DNA from 2 places in the Lapillicoccus jejuensis genome. Region 2 is predicted to be linked to the other one. Evidence: riboswitches for the same ligand, from Rfam matches in the RefSeq annotation. Region 2 holds a riboswitch; the other holds the start of a gene.

Region 1 (9,570 bases), 1.2 Mb from region 2:
AGGGCATCGCCTCGCCGTACACCTGCCCGCCGCCGGCGACGAAGACCTCGCCCTCGGGCCCGGCCAGCGACAGCGCCTGGACGAGCGAGTGCGCCGTCTCGACGCCCGGCTGGAGCCAGCCGAGCTGGCGCGTGACGACGATGGTGCGCCGGCCGGGGAGCGGACGGCCGATCGAGTCCCACGTACGGCGCCCCATGACGACGGTGCGGCCCATCGTCGTGCGCTTGAAGTACGCGAGGTCCTCGGGCAGGTGCCACGGCATGGTGCCGTCGGCGCCGATGACCCCGTTGCGGGCGACCGCGGCGATGAGCGAGACGGCGGTCATACCGCGATCGGCGCCTTGATCGCGGGGTGCGGGTCGTAGCCGACCAGCTCGACGTCGCCGAGGTCGAAGCCGTCCAGCGCCTTGCCTGACGCGAGCTTGAGCTGCGGCAGCGGACGCGGCTCGCGGCTCAGCTGGAGCCGCGCCTGGTCGAGGTGGTTGAGGTAGAGGTGCGCGTCGCCGAGGGTGTGGACGAAGTCGCCGGGCTCGAGGTCGCACACCTGGGCGACCATCTCGGTGAGCAGCGCGTACGACGCGATGTTGAACGGCACCCCGAGGAAGACGTCGGCCGAGCGCTGGTACAGCTGGCAGGAGAGCCGCCCGCGACCGCCGTCGCGCCCCGGCGCGACGTAGAACTGGAAGAGGGTGTGGCAGGGCGGGAGGGCCATGTCGTCGACCTCGGCGACGTTCCACGCCGACACGATGTGCCGGCGCGAGTCGGGGTTCGTGCGGATCGACTCGACGACCTTGGCGACCTGGTCGACGTGCCGTCCGTCGGGCGTCGGCCAGGAGCGCCACTGGTGCCCGTAGACGGGTCCCAGCTCGCCGTCAGCGTCGGCCCACTCGTCCCAGATGGTGATGCCGCGCTCCTGCAGCCAGCGCACGTTGGTGTCGCCGCGCAGGAACCACAGCAGCTCGCCGACGACCGAGCGGACGTGGACCCGCTTCGTCGTGACGATCGGGAAGCCCTCGGAGAGGTCGAAGCGCATCTGGTGCCCGAAGACGCTCAGCGTCCCCGTACCCGTGCGGTCCGACTTCTCCACGCCCTCGGTGAGGACGCGGTCGAGCAGGTCGAGGTACTGACGCACGTCCGGAACCTACCGCACACCCGGTGCCCGGCCCGGGGGCTCGCCCGGTCCGCCCGCCCGAGTTGGACTCCCCGCGGGCCCGTGGCACAGTAGAGCCAGTCGTGGCGCTGCCTGAACCCCCGAGCGGGCAGCGCCACGACGCATGTCCGGAGCCGTACGACGCCCCGGATACGCTGGGGGCATGCCCACCGCTCCCGCCTTCGGTCGCGCGCTCACGGCGGTCGTCACCCCGATGGAGGACGACGGCGGCCTCGACCTCGGCGGGTTCCGCCGCGTGGTCGAGCACCTCTTCGCGCACGGTCACGACGGCGTCGTCGTCAGCGGCACGACGGGGGAGTCACCGACCACGTCGGACGAGGAGAAGGTCGCGCTGCTGCGGGCCGCCGTCGAGGTCGTCGGCGAGCGCGGCGCGGTCGTCGCCGGGGTCGGCAGCAACGACACGGCCCACTCGGTGCACTGCGCCCGCCAGGCGGCGGACGCCGGCGCGACCGGCCTGCTCGTCGTCACGCCGTACTACAGCAAGCCCACCCAGGAGGGCATCGCCCGGCACGTCGAGGCGGTCGCCGACGCGACCGACCTGCCGGTCATGGTCTACGACATCCCCGGCCGGTCCGGGGTGCCGATGACGACCGAGACGCTGCTGCGCCTGGCCGAGCACCCGCGGGTGCGCGGCGTCAAGGACGCCAAGGCCGACCTGTGGGCCTCGACCCACGTCATGGCCGCCACCGACCTGCAGTACTACAGCGGGGACGACGTCCTCACCCTGGCCCACCTCACCCAGGGGGCGGTGGGCTACGTCGGCGTCGCCACCCACGTGCTCGGCGACGAGTACGCGGCCATGCTCGCCGCCGTCGACCGCGGCGACCTCACCGAGGCGGTCGCGATCCACCGCCGCACGATCCCCGTCGTCGACGCCGTGATGTTCACCTCCCAGGGCGCGATCATGGCCAAGGCGGCCCTGCACGAGCTCGGCCTCATCGGCTCGCCCGCGGTCCGCCTCCCGCTCGTCACCTCGCCCCCCGAGCACCTCGCGCGGCTGCGCGCGGCGCTGGCCGCGCTCCCGGCGTCGACCGCGCGCCTGGCCGCCGCCCCCTGACACCAGCCCGACGCCCGGCACCGCCGGGCCCCGACCTCGACAGAGAGAGTCACCACCCTTGAGCAGCTCACCGCGCGACACCGTCGTGCCCCTTCCCCCCGCCCTGCCCGACGGAGGCCTGCGCGTCGTCGCGCTCGGCGGCCTCGGGGAGGTCGGCCGCAACATGACCGTCCTGGAGACCCAGGGCCGCCTGCTCGTCATCGACTGCGGCGTCCTGTTCCCCGAGGACCACCACCCCGGCGTCGACCTCATCCTCCCGGACCTGGAGTACCTCGAGGACCGCATCGACCGCGTCGAGGCGATCGTCCTCACCCACGGGCACGAGGACCACATCGGCGCCGTGCCCTACCTGCTGCGGATGAAGGCCGACATCCCGCTCATCGGCTCGCAGCTGACGCTGGCCCTCATCGAGGCCAAGCTGCGCGAGCACCGGATCAAGCCGTACACGCTCGGCGTCAAGGAGGGGCAGCGCGAGAAGCTCGGCGTCTTCGACCTCGAGTTCGTCGCCGTCAACCACTCGATCCCCGACGCGCTCGCCGTCATGGTCCGCACGAAGGCCGGCTCGGTCCTGCACACCGGCGACTTCAAGATGGACCAGCTGCCGCTCGACGGCCGGCTCACCGACCTGCGCGCGTTCGCCCGGCTCGGCGAGGAGGGGGTCGACCTCTTCCTCACCGACTCGACCAACGCCGAGGTCCCCGGCTTCACCACCCCCGAGCGCGACATCGCCCCGGCCATCGACACGGTCTTCCGGGGCGCCCGCCGCCGCGTCATCGTCGCCTGCTTCTCCTCGCACGTGCACCGCGTCCAGCAGGTCCTCGACGCCGCCGCCCGCAACGGCCGCAAGGTCGCCATGGTCGGCCGGTCGATGGTGCGCAACATGGGCATCGCCGCCGAGCTGGGCTACCTGTACGTGCCCGACGGCGTGCTCGTCGACGTCAAGAAGCTCGACGACCTGCCCGACGACCAGGTCGTCCTCGTCTGCACGGGCAGCCAGGGCGAGCCGATGGCGGCGCTGTCCCGGATGGCCAACCGCGACCACCGGATCGACGTCGGCGAGGGCGACACCGTCCTGCTGGCCAGCTCGCTCATCCCCGGCAACGAGAACGCCGTCTACCGGGTCATCAACGGCCTGATGGTGCTCGGGGCCACCGTCGTCCACAAGGGCAACGCGAAGGTGCACGTCTCCGGTCACGCCAGCGCCGGCGAGCTGCTCTACTGCTACAACATCGTCAAGCCGAAGCACGTCATGCCGGTCCACGGCGAGTGGCGCCACCTCGTGGCCAACGCCGACCTCGCGGTCAAGACGGGCGTCCCGCGCGAGAACGTGCTCGTCACCATGAACGGCGGCGTCGTCGACCTCGTCAAGGGGCGGGCCCGGCTCGTCGGCGAGGTCCCGATCGGCTTCATCTACGTCGACGGCTCGTCCGTCGGCGAGACGACCGAGGCGCTGCTCAAGGACCGCCGCATCCTGCGCGACGAGGGCTTCATCACCTGCATCGCGGTCATCGACCGGGCCACCGGCAAGATCGCCGCCGGCCCGGAGATCACGGCCCGCGGCTTCGCCGAGGACCAGGCCGTCTTCGACCAGGTCATCCCCAAGGTGGAGCAGGCCCTGGCCGAGGCGACCGGCAACGGCGTGCGCGACGAGCACCAGCTCCAGCAGGTCATGCGCCGCACCATCGGCGGCTGGGTCGGCGGCAAGCTGCGCCGCCGGCCGATGATCATCCCCGTCGTCATCGAGGCCTGAGCCGCGGGTGCTCCGCCGCGTCGCCGGGTGGCTGCTCGCGCTGCTGCTCCTCGGCGGCACGGCGGGGGTCCTCAGCCGGTACGTCGACCTGCCCTCCCGCCTGCTGGCGGTGGTCCAGTCGCTCGTGCCGCTGTGGTGCGTCCTCGTCGTCGTGGCGACCCTCGCCGCGACGTGGCGGCACCGTCGCCTCGCGGTCGCCGGGCTGGTGCCGAGCGTGGTCGCGCTGGCGCTGCTCGGGGCGCCGTACCTGCGCCGGACGGTGCCCCCCGGCCCCGGCGCGCTGACCGTGATGTCGGCCAACCTCGAGTTCGGGCAGGCCGACGCCACGCAGGTCGTGGCCGCGGTCCAGGCCCACGACGTCGCCGTGCTCGTCCTGCTCGAGGTCACCCCCGACGCCGTACGGCGCCTCTCCGCCGCCGGGCTCGACGGGCTCCTGCCGGCAACGGCCGGCAGCGCGGAACCGGGGGCCGAGGGCTCGCTCGTGCGCAGCCGCTGGCCGCTCACCGCGCTCGCCGACGGCGACGGGCCCGCCGGCACGCCCTCCGCCTTCCGCCAACCGCTCGTGCGGGTCCAGCGGCCGGGGGCGCCGTTCGTGCTCCAGGCCGTCCACCCGCTGCCGCCCACCGCCTGGGAGCCGCAGTGGCGCACGAGCCTCACCCGGCTGGCCGAGCTGCGCCGGGCCCGGCCGACGGACGAGCCGCTCGTGCTCGCCGGCGACTTCAACGCCACCGACGACCACCCGCTCTTCCGCCGGGTCGCCGACGGGATGTCCGACGTCGCCCGCGACGCGGGGGAGGGCTGGGCGCCGACGTGGCCGCAGGACGCGGACGTCCCGCCCTTCGCGCGGATCGACCACGTCCTCGTGCGCGGGTTCTCGACCGTGGCCGCGGGCACGGTGCACCTCGACGGGACCGACCACGCCGCCGCGTGGGGGACGGTCCGCTGACCGTCCCCCGGCGAGCAGCCCGCGCGCCGCCGTCAGGCGGCCGGGACGAGGACCCGGTCGGCGGTGAGGCTCGAGGTGCCCGTGCCGAGCACGACGACGTTCGCGCCGGTCTTGAGGTCCCCGACGGAGCCGCTCTTGGCCTTGACGCCCTTGCCCTGGCCGAGGGTGACCTTGGTCGACCCGCCGAGCGCGTAGGTCTCGTTGACCCCGTCGGCGGCCTTGACCGTGATCGAGGAGCCCGAGACGGCGGTGACGGTGCCGCGGATGGCGTCGTGGGTGACGACCTTCCCGGCCTTGTCCTTCGTCGTCCACTCGGCGTGCAGGACGTCCTTGAGCCGCGCCAGCTCCTCGGCGCGGGGCTTGCGGTGCTTGGCCTTGTCGCCCTTCGTCGCGGTCGTCCCCGTCGAGGACGACGCGCCAGGGGTCGCGCTCGCGGTCGCCGACGGGGTGGTCGACGAGGAGTCGGACGCGTTCGCGACCGCGATGGTGCCGGCGGTGGCGCCGCCGACGAGCACGACGGCGGTGCCGCCGATGACGAGGGCACGGGTCCGGGTGGTCCACATGATGGTTGTCCTCCTGCTGGGACGGTCCCGACGCGGTGGGCGCCGGGGTCACCGGTGGACCGGTGACGAGGAGCATCGTGCAGCGCCCACGTTCGAGGAGCGTCAAGCCCGGGTCAGGTCGTCCTCTGAGCGGCTGTGCCCGGCCTGTGCCGGGATCACCAGGGGCGGGGCAGGGTGGTCTCGCGGTGGTCGCCCTCGGCCACCCAGCCCTGCTCGCCGCGGACCCAGCGCCGCTGCGGGCCGTGGGCGGCGAGCTCGGCGACCGCGGCGACGAGCCGCTCGACGTGCTCGACCGTCGCCGCGAGGCCGACGCTGGCGCGGACGGCCGTGCCCGGCACGTCACCCCATGGATCGGTGAGCAGGTCGTCGACGAGGACGTGGGCGCAGAACCGCCCGTCGCGCACGCCGATGCCGTGCTCGGCCGAGAGCACCGCGGAGACGAGGGCCGAGTCGAGCCGGTCGACGGTGAAGGCGACGACGCCGACCCGGTCGACCTGCGGGTCGTCGCCGAAGATCGTCCAGGTGTCGACGCCCGGGACCGCGCCGAGGCCGTCGCGCAGCCGGTCCAGCAGGTCCTGCTCGTGCGACTCGACCGCGTCGCGGTGGCGCTCGACCGTCGCGCAGGCCGCGGCGAGGGCGACGGCGCCGATGACGTTCGGGCTGCCGGCCTCGTGGCGGGCGGCGCCACGGGCCCACGTCGTGGCCAGCGGGGTGACGCGGGCGGTCGCGCCGCCCCCGCGCAGGTACGGCGTCGCCTCGTCGAGCCAGTCCGCGCGGCCGACGAGGGCGCCGGCGCCGTACGGCGCGTAGAGCTTGTGGCCCGAGAGGGCGACCCAGTCCACGCCGGTCGCGGCGAGGTCGACGCGGCGGTGCGGGGCGAGCTGGGCGGCGTCGAGCGCGACCCGGGCGCCGTGGGCGCGGGCGGTGTCGACGACCCGCTCGAGCGGCCACACCTCCCCGGTGACGTTCGAGGCGCCGGCGACGACGACGAGGGCGTACGGCGTGCTCACGGCGGCCAGCGCGCGGTCGAGCGCGTCGAGCGCGCCGTCGACGGTGCGCGGCACCGCGAGCCGGGAGACGGTGACGCCCGGGCGGTCCTCCCACGGCAGCAGCGCGGCGTGGTGCTCGGTCTCGAAGACGACGACCGTGGTGCCGACGGGGAGGCAGTGGGCGAGCAGGTTGAGCGAGTCGGTCGTGTTGCGGGTGACGACGACGGTGTCGTCGTCGCGGGCGCCGACGAAGCGGCCGATCTCCTCGCGGGCCTGCTCGTACCACTCGCTCGTCACGCGGCTGGCCCAGCCGTTGCCGCGGTGGACCGAGGAGTAGGTGCGCAGCGCGACGTCGACGGCGTCCTGCACGGCCACGAGCGCGGGGGTCGAGGCGGCGTGGTCGAGCGGGGCGTAGGTCCGCGGGCCGCGCAGGGTCGGGACGACGAGGTCGGCGCCGACGACCGCGGGCAGCGTGCGCGGCCCGCCGTCCGGCTGGGCGGCGGGACGGGTGGTCGGGCGGGACGCGACGGCGGTCACGGGGGCTCCTGGGAGGTCAGGGACCCACCGGTCGCGGGTCCGCGCTTGCCCGTGCCGGACGGCAGGGCCTGGTCGTCACCCGGAGCACCCCACCGCGGAGGAGGGTTGCTGGCCAGCGAGCCGGGGCTTGTCGCTGGCGCTCATGACCTGTCCCCGACGGTAGCGACGAGAGCGGCGTCCCGTCCAGGGACGGGGACGCCGCTCTCGCGATGTGGGACGGAACGGACGACCTCCGGTCGTCCGACCGACGACCGGGGCCGCTGCGCTCAGAGGATGCCGCGGGCCGCGAAGGCCTGCCGCACGGTCCGGGCGGCCGGGTCGCCGTACAGGCTCCGGGCGGTCGCGACCGTGACCCGCGCCGCCGCCGCGAACGAGGTGTCCGGGGTGTAGGAGAACTGGGCCTCGAGGACGATCCGGTTGGCCTCGTCGCGGCCGAGGGCCTGGTGGACGTCCCACAGGGCGTTGGACCAGATCTCGCCGTCGTCGTGGACCTCACCGGTCATGTCGGCGACGGTCTTGCCGGTGTCGGTGCGGCGCAGGCAGTGCGGGACGGTGGTCGTGTAGCTCGTCGAGTCCCAGTCCATGACGCACGGGTCGTCGAAGCCGCGGCTCGTCGGCTGGGCCATGCTCACGGCCCAGTAGTCGCCGAAGCCCTCGCCGGTCGCGCCGGCCTCCTCGCTGGAGCCGTACCCGGGCACCTGCGCGTCCTGGATGGCGTGGCCGTACTCGTGCCACACGACCTCGAGGTCCTCGGCGTCGTCGACGCCGCCGGTGCCGTAGGTGATCGTGTCCTGGGTGGGCGAGTAGAACGAGTTGTCGCCCTTGTAGGTGTCGACGTGCAGCCGCTGCGGCTCGTTGTTGACGTCGGTGAAGCCGAGCGACCGGATGTAGGCCTGGGCCTTGTCGATGCCGTAGTAGGCGTTGGCCTGCTCGAAGCGGTCGTCGGCCCGGCGGTAGGTGAAGTCGTGCCCGGCGCTCTTCGCCAGGCCGCCGGCGGCCTTGGTCACCTTGGCGTAGCGGCCGCTGAGGGTGGTGGAGCCGGGCAGCAGACGGGGGAGGGCGACCGTGACGTAGGCGCGATTCGGCACGGCCGAGTTCGCGTCCTTGCCGTCGGTCAGCGACTCGTCGCGCAGGGCGACGACCGGGTTGGGGTCGAAGACCGAGGCGGTCCCGGTGGCGTCGGTGCCGGCGGGGGTCGCCGCCGGGCCCTCGGCGTTCTTCGACAGCGAGCGCACCTCGCGGACGGCGCCGGTGCGGGCGTCGACGAGGGTGCGCGACTCGCCGTCGTCACCGGTGGTGATGACCTGCCAGACGATGGCGGCGTCGGGGCCGCCGACGACGGCGAGGGTCGCCCGGGAGTCACCGGCCACGGCCGGGGCGAGGGGGGCGTTCTTCGGGTGACCGGCCGCGACGGCCTTGCCCGCCGCGGCGCTCGCGGCGGCCGTGCGGGCGCTGGCGGCCCGTCCCAGCGCTGTCTGCGCGGTGAGGGCGGGCGTCGTGACGAGGGTCGCGGGCACGGACCGGCGGCCGTCGGCCACGCTCGTGCCCGAGGTGAGGGTGTGCACGGCGTAGTAGCCGTCGACGACCGGCAGTCCGTGGAAGGTCTGCGCGTACCAGGCGTGGGTGCCGAGCAGCGAGGTGAGGGTGCGCACGGGGACGAGCCCGGCGGGGACGGCGGCGGCCGCGGACGTGGCGGCGGGCTGGGCGCCCGCCGTGGGGGCGGCGACGCCGGCGAGCAGCGCGGCGCCGGCGGCGAGGGTGGCGCCGCCGGCGACGGTGCGGCGGAGGGATGAGCGCGACACGGGGGGTCCTCCCGGGGGTGGTGGCAGGTGGTGATGGGTGGCGGCTCCGGACGGGACACCGTCCTGGGGCGGGGCTGGGCGTCCGCGGTGAGGCGGCTGGGACGTCCCGACGTGACCCTACGAGCCGCGCGGGGGCCGCGCGCGGCGAATCCGCCCAGCCGGGGGAGGGGCGGCGGCGGACGGCCGACCCCGATGTCACCGGATGTCACCTGTGTGGCGCCTGGGTCGGATGGGGCCCGGCGGGTACCGTTCCCCCATGGCCACGCGTCCCTCCACCACGCCCTCGCGGGCCTCTCGCTCCGGGTCCGGCGCGTCCTCGACCCGCCCCGTGAGCTCGCGGTCCGGGGCGTCCGGGGCGCGCACGCCCGCCCGCAAGCCCGCGGCGCGCCCGAGCACCGCCCGCTCCGGCGGGCTCCCGCTGCCCCTGCGCGCGGTCCGGGGCACGTGGATGGGCGTCAGCCACCTCGCGGGCGGCGCGGTCCGCCGGGTCGGCGCGTCCGCGCGCGACCTCGAGCCGGAGCACCGCCGCGACGGCGTCGGCTTCTTCCTCATCGCGCTCGCCGTGCTCGTCGCGGCCCGCGAGTGGTGGGGGATCCACGGCGTCGTCGGCGACGGCGTGCACGCGGTGGTCGCCGGCACCTTCGGCCGGGTGGGGTACGCCGTCCCGCTCGTCCTGCTCGGTCTGGGGCTGCGGCTGCTGCGCGCGCCCGAGGACTCGGCGGCGACGAACCGCATCGGCGTCGGCCTCGGCGCGAT
Region 2 (9,570 bases):
CCCGATGACCGCCACCCCCCGTCCCTGGCCGGACGGCCTGCCCGTCGGCGACGGGTGGGTCGCCGACCTGCCGTCCCAGGACGTCCGCTTCCCGTACGACGGCTCGCTCGTCGCCCCCGCGCCGGTCGGCGATGCCGCCCTCGCCACCCGCGCCGTCGACCACGCGGTCGCCCTGCGCGGTACCGTCGGCCGGCTGCCCTCCCACGTGCGCCGGGCCGCCCTGCGCGGCACTCACGCGGCGCTCGCCGCCCGACGCGAGGAGCTCGAGCGGCTGCTCGTCCTCGAGACGGGCAAGCCGCTCGTCGACTGCCGGGTCGAGGTCGAGCGCACCCTGCTGACCTGGGAGACGGCCGCGGAGGAGGTGGCCCGGCTGCACGGCGAGACCGTGCCGCTGGACCTGCTGCCCTCGGGTGACGGGCTGCTCGGCTTCTGGGTGCGCAAGCCGATCGGGGTGGTCGTCGGGATCGCCGGCTTCAACTACCCGCTGCTCCTCGCCTCGCACAAGGTCGCCCCCGCGCTCGCCGCCGGGTGCCCGATCGTCGTCAAGCCCGCCCCGCAGACGCCGCTCGCCACGCTCTGGATGGTCCACCTGCTGCGTGAGGCGCTCGTCGCGGCCGGGGCGCCGGCCGGGGCGGTGCAGCTGGTCACCGGCGGCGTCGACGTCGGGGTGGCCCTCACCACCGACCGGCGGCTCGGGGCGGTCTCGTTCACCGGGTCGGCCGACGTCGGCCACCGGATCGCCCGCGACGCCGCGCCGACCGAGGTCCTGCTCGAGCTCGGCTCGAACGCCGCGCTCGTCGTCGCGGCGGACGCCGACCTCGACGCCGCGGCCGACGCCGTCGTCCGCGGCGGCTACTACGCCTCCGGGCAGGCGTGCATCAGCGTGCAGCGCCTCGTCGTCGTCGAGGCCGTCCGTGACGCCTTCCTGGGCAAGGTCTCGGCCAGGATGGGCGAGGTCGTCGTCGGGGACCCCCGCGACCCGGCCACCCGGGTCAGCGCCCTCATCGACGCCGGCGCGACCGCGCGGGTCGCCGAGTGGCTGGGGGAGGCGGTCGACGCCGGCGCGCGCGTCGTGCACGGCGGTGACGTCCGGGACGGCGTCGTCGCGCCCACCCTGGTCGCCGACGTCCCCGACGGCGTCCGCGCCTGGGACGAGGAGGTCTTCGGGCCCGTCGTCGCCGTCCGCACCGTCCGCGACCTCGACGAGGCGTACGACGTGGTCAACGCCTCGCGCTACGGCCTGCAGGCCAGCGTCTTCACGTCCTCGCTCGACACCGCCTTCGAGGCCGTCGACCGGATCGAGGCCGGCGGCGTCATCGTCAACGAGGTGCCGGGCTTCCGCTCCGACGTCATGCCGTACGGCGGTGTCAAGGACTCCGGCGCCGGCCGCGAGGGACCGCGCTTCGCCATCGAGGAGCTCACCGTCACGCGGATGGCCGTCATCCGCCCCCGCACCCGGAAGGACCCCCGCCCATGACCGACCCGACCCAGGAACCCTCGTCCCCCGACTACTTCTCCGTCGCCGACGGCCCGCGCCCCGACTACGCGCGGCTCTTCCGCCTCGACGGGCGCACCGCCCTCGTCGTCGGCGGCGGCAGCGGCATCGGCCGCGAGAGCGCGCTCGCCCTCGCCGCCCAGGGCGCACGCGTCGTCGTCGCCGACCGCGACCTCGCCGCCGCCGAGGCGACGGTCGCCGAGGCCGACGGGGCGTCGTACGACGGCGGGTTGGTGACCCACGAGCTCGACGTCACCGACGAGGACGCCGTACGGCAGTCCGCGGCCGAGCTCGGCGTCGTCGACACCCTTGTGTTCACCGCCGGCACCAACGTGCGCAAGCGCGTCCTCGACTACTCCGGCGAGGAGTTCGACCGGGTCGTCGGTCTCAACCTGCGGGCCGCCTTCGACCTCGTGCGGGCCTTCGGTCCCGGGATGGCGCAGCGCGGCCGCGGCAGCATCATCGGGCTCGCCTCGATGCGCGCCGTGATGGTGGAGCCGGGGCAGGGCGTCTACGCCGCGACGAAGGCGGGGCTGCTCCAGCTGCTGCGGACCGTCGCGGCCGAGCTCGGACCCCAGGGGGTGCGCGCCAACACCATCGCGCCGGGCGTCGTCGGCACGCCGCTGACCACCCAGATCCGCGCGGACGAGGAGTGGGCGGGCGCCTACGCGACGAAGAGCGCGCTGGGGCGGTGGGCCCACCCGGGGGAGATCGCCGGCGCCGTCGTCTACCTCGCCTCGGACGCGTCGAGCTTCGTCACCGGCAGCCAGCTCGTCGTCGACGCGGGCTGGACCGCGGTCGACGGCCGGTTCACGCCGCCGGGCTGAGCCGTGCCCGACGAGCAGGGTCGTCCGCAGTTCGTCCTGCACGACCACCGCAAGCCCCAGCCGCACTACGACCTGCGCCTCGAGGAGGGCGGGGTGCTGCGCTCGTGGGCGGTGCCGAAGGGCCTGCCGACCGACCCGTCCCGCAACCGGCTCGCCATCGAGGTCGACGACCACGAGCTCGACCACCTGGGCTACGAGGACGAGCACAAGTCGGTCGCCGACACCGGCTGGTGGGAGGAGGACCGCCGCGACGACGGCTTCCTGGGATTCATCCTCCACGGACGGGAGTCGGTGCGGCGCTACGCGCTGATCCGCACCGAGGGCGGGCGGTTCGGTCGCGGCCGGCCCAGCTGGCTCGTCCACCTCTCGCGCGAGCAGCCCGGCCCGTGACCGGGCCGGGCTGCGTCACGAGGGTGGGGCGGGTCAGGACGAGGAGGACGTCTTCCACAGGTTGATGCCGCCCTCGACCGCGTGCCTGTCGATCTTCTCCAGCTCCTCGGTGGTGAACCCGAGGTTCTGCGCCGCCCCGACCGAGTCCTCGAGCTGCTTGACGCTCGACGCGCCGACGAGCGCCGACGTCACCCGGGCGTCGCGCAGCACCCAGGCGATGGCCATCTGGGCCAGCGACTGCCCGCGGGCCTTGGCCATCCGGTTGAGCGCGCGGACGTGCTTCATCGACTGCTCGGTGAGCAGCTTGGGCGAGAGCGACTTGCCCTGCGAGGCGCGCGACCCGGCCGGCACGCCCTTGAGGTACTTGTCGGTGAGCATGCCCTGGGCGAGCGGGGAGAACGCGATGCAGCCGGTGCCGGTGACGCCGAGGACGTCGAGCAGGTCCTCCTCGACCCAGCGGTTGAGCATCGAGTACGACGGCTGGTGGATGAGCAGCGGGGTGCCCATCGAGCGCAGGATCTCCACCGCCTCCCGGGTGCGGTCGCCGCTGTAGGAGGAGATGCCGACGTACAGCGCCTTGCCGGAGCGCACGGCGGTGTCGAGGGCGCCCATCGTCTCCTCGAGCGGGGTCGTGTCGTCGAAGCGGTGCGAGTAGAAGATGTCGACGTAGTCGAGGCCCATCCGCTGCAGCGACTGATCGAGGGAGGCGAGCAGGTACTTGCGCGAGCCGCCGCCCTGACCGTACGGACCGGGCCACATGTCGTAGCCGGCCTTGCTGCTGATGACGAGCTCGTCGCGGTAGCGGCGGAAGTCCTGGGCGAAGATCGTGCCGAAGTTGCGCTCGGCCGATCCGTAGGGCGGGCCGTAGTTGTTGGCCAGGTCGAAGTGGGTGACGCCGAGGTCGAAGGCACGGCGCAGCACGGCGCGCTGCCGCTCCAGCGGCACGTCGTCGCCGAAGTTGTGCCAGAGCCCGAGCGACACGGCGGGCAGGTCCAGCCCGCTGCGTCCGCACCGTCGGTACGGCGTCTGCTGGTAGCGCGATCGGGAGGCCTGGTAGTCGTCCGCGTGGAGGGTCACCCGCCCATCCTGCCCGAGCCGGCGGAGCGCGTCAGGTCGCCCCGTGCCGACGGGCCGCGTGCTGCTGCTGCTCGAGCGACGGGGCCAGGTCCCAGCCGCGCGCCAGCAGCGCGTCGACCTCCTGCGTGGCCCGGGCGAGACGCTCCTCGCGGTCGCCCGCGACCTCGACCCACCGGGCCGGCCGGGCGGCCAGCACCTGCCGGAAGCCCTCGTGCATCGCCGCCCGCCGGCGCTCGCCGTCGGCCCCCGCGCCGCGCGGCAGGGGGACGTCGTCCGGCGAGGTCAGCAGGTACAGGTCCGGCACCCGCTGGGCAGCCAGCGCCTCCAGCCGGGGGGAGCGCGACCCCACGTGCCGCTGGTGCCAGACCGCGGCGGCGAGGACGTCGGTGTCGCAGAGCAGGAGCGGTCGGGGGGTGCGACGCGCGGCGGCGTCCTCCCCGGCGGCCTGGGCCTGCGCGACGAGATCGAGCTCGACGTCCTGCCAGGGGGCCCCGGGCCCACCCGGACGGGCGACCGCCCAGGCCCGCACGTACTCCGGGACCCAGGGGACGCCGTACCGGTCGGCGAGGTCGCTGGCCAGCGTCGTCGTCCCGCTGGACTCGGCGCCGAGGACGACGACCCGCTTGGCCAGGTGGGCACGGGCCGCGGCCGGCAGGGCCCACCAGTGACCGGGAACGTCGCGCCGCACGGCGGTGCTCGAGACGGTGAGCGACGAGCGCTCGGGGTCGACGCGCACCCACTCCGCGTCGAGCCGGTGGGCCAGCTCCTCACCGTACGCGTCCGAGGTGAAGACCGCCCCGACCGGCCCGTCGGCGGGGTCGAGCAGGCTGCGGATCACGCCCGTGTGGTGCTCCCAGGCGGCGGCCGACTCGAAGTCGATCTCGGCGTCGTCGACGACCGAGGTCACGCGCGCCGTCGGCGCCTCCTCGACGAGCCACTGGACCCGCAGCGGAACGGGGATGGACTCGGTGCTGCCGCCGAGCACCTCGACGGTCACCCGATCGCAGCGCGACAGCGCGGCGCGCACCAGCGCCAGGTGCCCGACGTGCGGGGGGTAGAAGGTGCCGATGACCAGTCCGTGCCGGAAGCGGCGTCCGCCCTTCCCGGCGACGTGCGAGGGCGCCGGAGCGGACACGGTCGCCCGCCGGTCGAGGCTGTCGCTCACGGATACCCCTGCTCTGTCGGTGCGGCGGCGTCGACCTCCGAATCTAGCCGAGCGGGAGCGCGGCGTCCGGTGAATCCGGTTGACCCCGACGGGTCCGTGCGACGAGGGGTCCCGCGGTCAGCTCTCGCAGCCGATGCCGTCGTGGTCGGCGTCGAAGCGGTGCGGGTCGGGTTGGCGCACAGGGAAGTTGCGGTACGGGATCTGCGAGCAGTCCAGGTCCGGGGGCGGCGGGGGGAGGCAGATCGTCGGGTACGACGGGTCGCACCGGGTCGTGGGCGCGGGCGGCGTCGGGGACGTCGTCACCTCCTGCCAGCGCAGGTACCAGGTGCCGGTGGACGGGCGCCACACGACCTGGTCGGCGGCCGAGGTCCCGAGGAAGTCACCGGTCTGCGGCACGTCGCCGGGCAGGCCCCAGGTGACCGTCGCGACCCCGCGCTCGTACCAGGTGCCGGTCGACGGGCGCCAGACCGCGAGCTCGGGACGGCCGTCGCCGGAGTAGTCGGCCGGGACGGGCACGTCGCCGTTCAGGCCCCAGGCGACGGTCGCGATGCCGCGCAGGTACCACGTGCCGGTGGAGGGACGCCAGACGGCGAGGTCGGAACGGCCGTCGCTGTTCCAGTCGCGGGGGACGGGGACGTCGCCGTTCAGGCCCCACGCGGTCGTCGTCACGCCCCGGACGTACCAGGTGCCGGTCGACGGCCTCCAGACGGCCAGGTCCGCCCCGCGCGTCCCGTTCCAGTCCCGGGCGACCGGGACGTCGCCCTGGAGGCCCCAGACGACCTTGGCCACGCCGCGGATGTACCAGGTGCCGGTCGACGGCCTCCACACCGCCGGGTCGATCCGACCGTCGCCGGTGAAGTCGGCCACGACGGGCACGTCACCCGCGACACCCCAGCTGAACGTGGGAAGGCCCTGGATGTACCAGGTCCCGGTCGAGGGTCGCCACACCGCCAGGTCGCGGCGCCCGTCACCGGTGTAGTCGCCGGCGACCGGGACGTCTCCGTTCATCCCCCACACCACCCTGCTCGTGCGGACCACGGTGGCCGCGTCGACCGCCGGCGCGGCCACGAGGGACCCGGCACCCGCCCCCACCAGGGCGGCGACCGAGGCCACCACCATCCGCACCGTGCGCCGTACCCGCATGGTCACTCCTTCGTGAGCTGTCGTCGACGTCGGGCTGGGAGGAGCCTGGGAGCCCTGATCCGGCACATCAGAGCACGCCGGGTCCCACCCGGGGGACGGAACCGGCGAAACCGGCCGACCCTCGCCGGGGTCCGTCCGCCAGGCGGGACGGGGGGTTCACCACCCGGGCGGTCGATGTCCTAGCATCGGTGCAGGTCATGAGTGTCAGCGACAAGCCCCGGCTCGCTGACCGGCAACCCTCCACTCGCGGTGGGGTGCCCCGGGTGAGGACCTGGTCGCGGACCCTCGGGTCCCGGCAAGCGCGGGGCTCCGGCTCCCGCACCGTCGACGGTGCGCCGACCGTGTCGCCGACGAGAGTGTTCCATGTGCACGACATGAGTTCCGAGGAGACGACATGAGCGACACCCCGAACTGGTCCTTCGAGACCAAGCAGGTCCACGCCGGTCAGGCGCCCGACCCGACGACCGGCGCGCGGGCGCTGCCGATCTACCAGACGACCAGCTACCAGTTCCGCGACACCGAGCACGCCGCGAACCTCTTCGCGCTCAGCGAGTTCGGCAACATCTACACGCGGATCATGAACCCCACGCAGGACGCCATCGAGCAGAAGGTCAACGCGCTCGAGGGTGGCGTCGGGGCGCTGCTCACCGCGTCGGGCCAGGCCGCGGAGACCCTCGCCATCCTCACCATCACGCAGGCCGGCGGGCACGTCGTGGCCAGCCCGTCGCTCTACGGCGGCACCTACAACCTGCTCAAGTACACGCTGCCGCGGCTCGGCATCGAGGTCACCTTCGTCGAGGACCCGACCAGCCTGGACTCGTGGCGTGCCGCCGCCCGGGAGAACACCGCCCTCTTCTACGGCGAGACGATCGCCAACCCCAAGGCCGAGGTCCTCGACATCGAGGGCGTCGCGGGTGTCGCCCACGAGGTCGGGGTGCCGCTCGTCGTCGACAACACCATCGCGACGCCGTACCTCATCCGGCCGCTGGAGTGGGGCGCCGACGTCGTCGTGCACTCGGCGACGAAGTACCTCGGCGGGCACGGCACGACCGTCGCCGGCGTCATCGTCGACGGCGGCACGTTCGACTACGCGCAGGACCCGCAGCGCTACGCCAACTGGAACACCCCCGACGAGAGCTACCACGGCCTGGTCTACGCGCGGGACCTCGGCGTCGGCAGCCCCTTCGGCGCCAACCTGTCCTTCATCCTCAAGGCGCGCGTGCAGGGCCTGCGCGACACCGGCGCCGCCGTCTCGCCGTTCAACGCCTTCCTCATCGGCCAGGGCATCGAGACGCTGAGCCTGCGGGTCGAGCGGCACGTCGAGAACACCCACAAGGTCGCGACGTTCCTCGCCGGCCACGCCCAGGTCGAGAAGGTCGTGTGGGCGTCACTGCCGGACAGCCCGTCGTACGCGCTCGCGCAGAAGTACGCGCCCCGCGGCGCGGGCGCGGTGCTCGCCTTCGAGATCGAGGGCGGGATCGAGGCGGGCAAGCGGTTCGTCGAGGGGCTGAGCCTGCACAGCCACGTCGCCAACATCGGCGACGTGCGCTCGCTGGCCATCCACCCGGCGTCGACGACGCACAGCCAGGGCGGCGACGAGGACCGGCTCGCCGCCGGGGTCACGCCGGGGCTCGTGCGCCTCGCCGTCGGCATCGAGCACATCGACGACATCCTCGCCGACCTCGAGCAGGGCTTCACCGCGGCCAAGGTGTCCTGAGGGCCCTGCACCACGGGAATCGCGCGCGGGCGGGGCGGGTTGGCCCCGTACGACGCCCGCCCGCCGCGACCCGAGGAGCACCTCCGTGCCCGGACTGTTCGACCCGATCACCCTGCGCTCGCTGACCGTCCGCAACCGCGCCTGGCTGGCGCCGATGTGCCAGTACTCCAGCGACGAGGGCCTGCCGAACGACTGGCACCTGGTCCACCTCGGTGCCCGCGCCACCGGCGGTTTCGGCCTGCTGCTCACCGAGGCCGCCGCCGTCTCGCCCGAGGGACGGATCTCGCCGCAGGACGCCGGCATCTGGAGCGACGACCAGGCCCAGGCGTGGGAGCGCGTCGTCGACGTCGTCCACGGCCAGGGCGCCGCCATCGGGACCCAGCTGGCGCACGCCGGCCGCAAGGGCTCGACCTACCGGCCCTGGGCGCCGCAGCACGGCACCGTCCCCGCGGCGGACGGCGGCTGGGTGCCGGTCGGTCCGAGCGAGGAGCCCTACCCGGGCTACGACGCCCCGCAGCAGCTCGACGTCGAGGGCATCGCCGAGGTCGTGCGCGACTTCCGCGACGCCGCGGTCCGCTCGGTCGACGCCGGCTTCGACACCGTGGAGCTGCACGCCGCCCACGGCTACCTGTTCCACGAGTTCCTCTCCCCGCTGTCCAACCACCGAGACGACGCGTGGGGCGGCTCCTTCGAGGGCCGCACCCGGCTGCTGCTCGACACCGTCGACGCCGTCCGCGGCGCGATCCCCGACGGGATGCCGCTGCTCGTGCGGATCTCCGGCACCGACTGGCTCGAGGGCGGCTGGGACCTCGAGCAGTCCGTCGAGCTGGCCCGGCTGATGGCGCCGCGCGGGGTCGACCTCGTCGACGTGTCCTCCGGTGGCAACGCGCCGGCGTCGATCCCCGTCGGCCCCGGCTACCAGGTGCCGCTCGCGGCCGGGGTGCGCTCCGGCGCCGGTGTCGCGACGGGCGCGGTCGGGCTGATCACCGAGCCGGTCCAGGCGGAGAAGGTCCTCGCCAACGGCGAGGCCGACGTCGTCCTGCTCGCCCGCGCCGCCCTGCGCGAGCCCGCGTGGCCGCTGCGCGCCGCGCACGAGCTCGGCGTCGCCGTCGACGACGCCCCCTGGCCGCCGCAGTACACCCGCGGCACCTGGCCCACCGCGTGAGGGACGACTTCTTGCTCCGGATGTGCCCGTCCTGACCCGGATCCGGCCCGAGAAGGGCGCATCAGGAGCAAGGAGTCGTCCCCTCCCTGCTGACAGCGGCCGAAACCGCGTCGAGAGCCCCGTACGGCGCTCCGTAGACTCGACCTCCGTGTCCGAGACGTCCGAGCCGGTGCCGTCGCGCGGCGGCGGCCCGGACGACCGGCCCCGCCGCCCTCGTCGCCGCGGGCGGGGGCGTCCCCGCGGCGACGTCGACCCCGCCGAGCGGGCCGCCGGCCGGGCCCGACGGCTCGAGCACCGCCGCGGCCTCGTCCCCGAGATCCGCTACCCCGAGGACCTGCCGGTCTCCGGGCGCCGCGACGACATCGCCGCGGCCATCCGCGACCACCAGGTCGTCGTCGTCGCCGGGGAGACCGGGTCGGGCAAGACCACCCAGCTGCCGAAGATCCTCCTGGGGCTCGGACGCGGGGTCGCCGGCACGATCGGGCACACCCAGCCGCGGCGGATCGCCGCCCGCGCCGTCGCCGAGCGCCTCGCCGAGGAGCTCGACGTCGAGCTCGGCGGCGTCGTGGGCTACCAGGTCCGCTTCGCCGA

Evidence for each region. A riboswitch is a leader RNA that binds a small molecule or an ion and turns the genes downstream of it on or off. The one in region 2 is predicted to bind S-adenosylmethionine.
Region 1: another riboswitch for S-adenosylmethionine. It lies ahead of FB458_RS15695 (aminotransferase class V-fold PLP-dependent enzyme); the one in region 2 lies ahead of FB458_RS20920 (bifunctional o-acetylhomoserine/o-acetylserine sulfhydrylase).

Annotation. Positions count from the first base shown of each region.
Region 1 is NZ_VFMN01000001.1:3,371,697-3,381,266, forward strand. It holds gene FB458_RS15665 (dihydrofolate reductase) at 1-325, opposite strand, end outside; gene FB458_RS15670 (thymidylate synthase) at 322-1,131, opposite strand; gene dapA (4-hydroxy-tetrahydrodipicolinate synthase) at 1,313-2,227, shown strand; gene FB458_RS15680 (ribonuclease J) at 2,286-3,977, shown strand; gene FB458_RS15685 (endonuclease/exonuclease/phosphatase family protein) at 3,985-4,923, shown strand; gene FB458_RS15690 (hypothetical protein) at 4,956-5,486, opposite strand; gene FB458_RS15695 (aminotransferase class V-fold PLP-dependent enzyme) at 5,642-7,012, opposite strand; SAM riboswitch class IV at 7,049-7,160, opposite strand; gene FB458_RS15700 (M36 family metallopeptidase) at 7,279-8,814, opposite strand; gene FB458_RS15705 (DNA translocase FtsK) at 9,071-9,570, shown strand, end outside.
Region 2 is NZ_VFMN01000001.1:4,526,867-4,536,436, reverse strand. It holds gene FB458_RS20955 (dipeptide ABC transporter ATP-binding protein) at 1-8, shown strand, start outside; gene FB458_RS20950 (aldehyde dehydrogenase family protein) at 5-1,477, shown strand; gene FB458_RS20945 (SDR family NAD(P)-dependent oxidoreductase) at 1,474-2,322, shown strand; gene FB458_RS20940 (DNA polymerase ligase N-terminal domain-containing protein) at 2,326-2,712, shown strand; gene mgrA (L-glyceraldehyde 3-phosphate reductase) at 2,746-3,789, opposite strand; gene FB458_RS20930 (AAA family ATPase) at 3,821-4,954, opposite strand; gene FB458_RS21695 (FG-GAP repeat domain-containing protein) at 5,072-6,097, opposite strand; SAM riboswitch class IV at 6,291-6,405, shown strand; gene FB458_RS20920 (bifunctional o-acetylhomoserine/o-acetylserine sulfhydrylase) at 6,492-7,814, shown strand; gene FB458_RS20915 (NADH:flavin oxidoreductase/NADH oxidase) at 7,900-8,979, shown strand; gene hrpA (ATP-dependent RNA helicase HrpA) at 9,128-9,570, shown strand, end outside.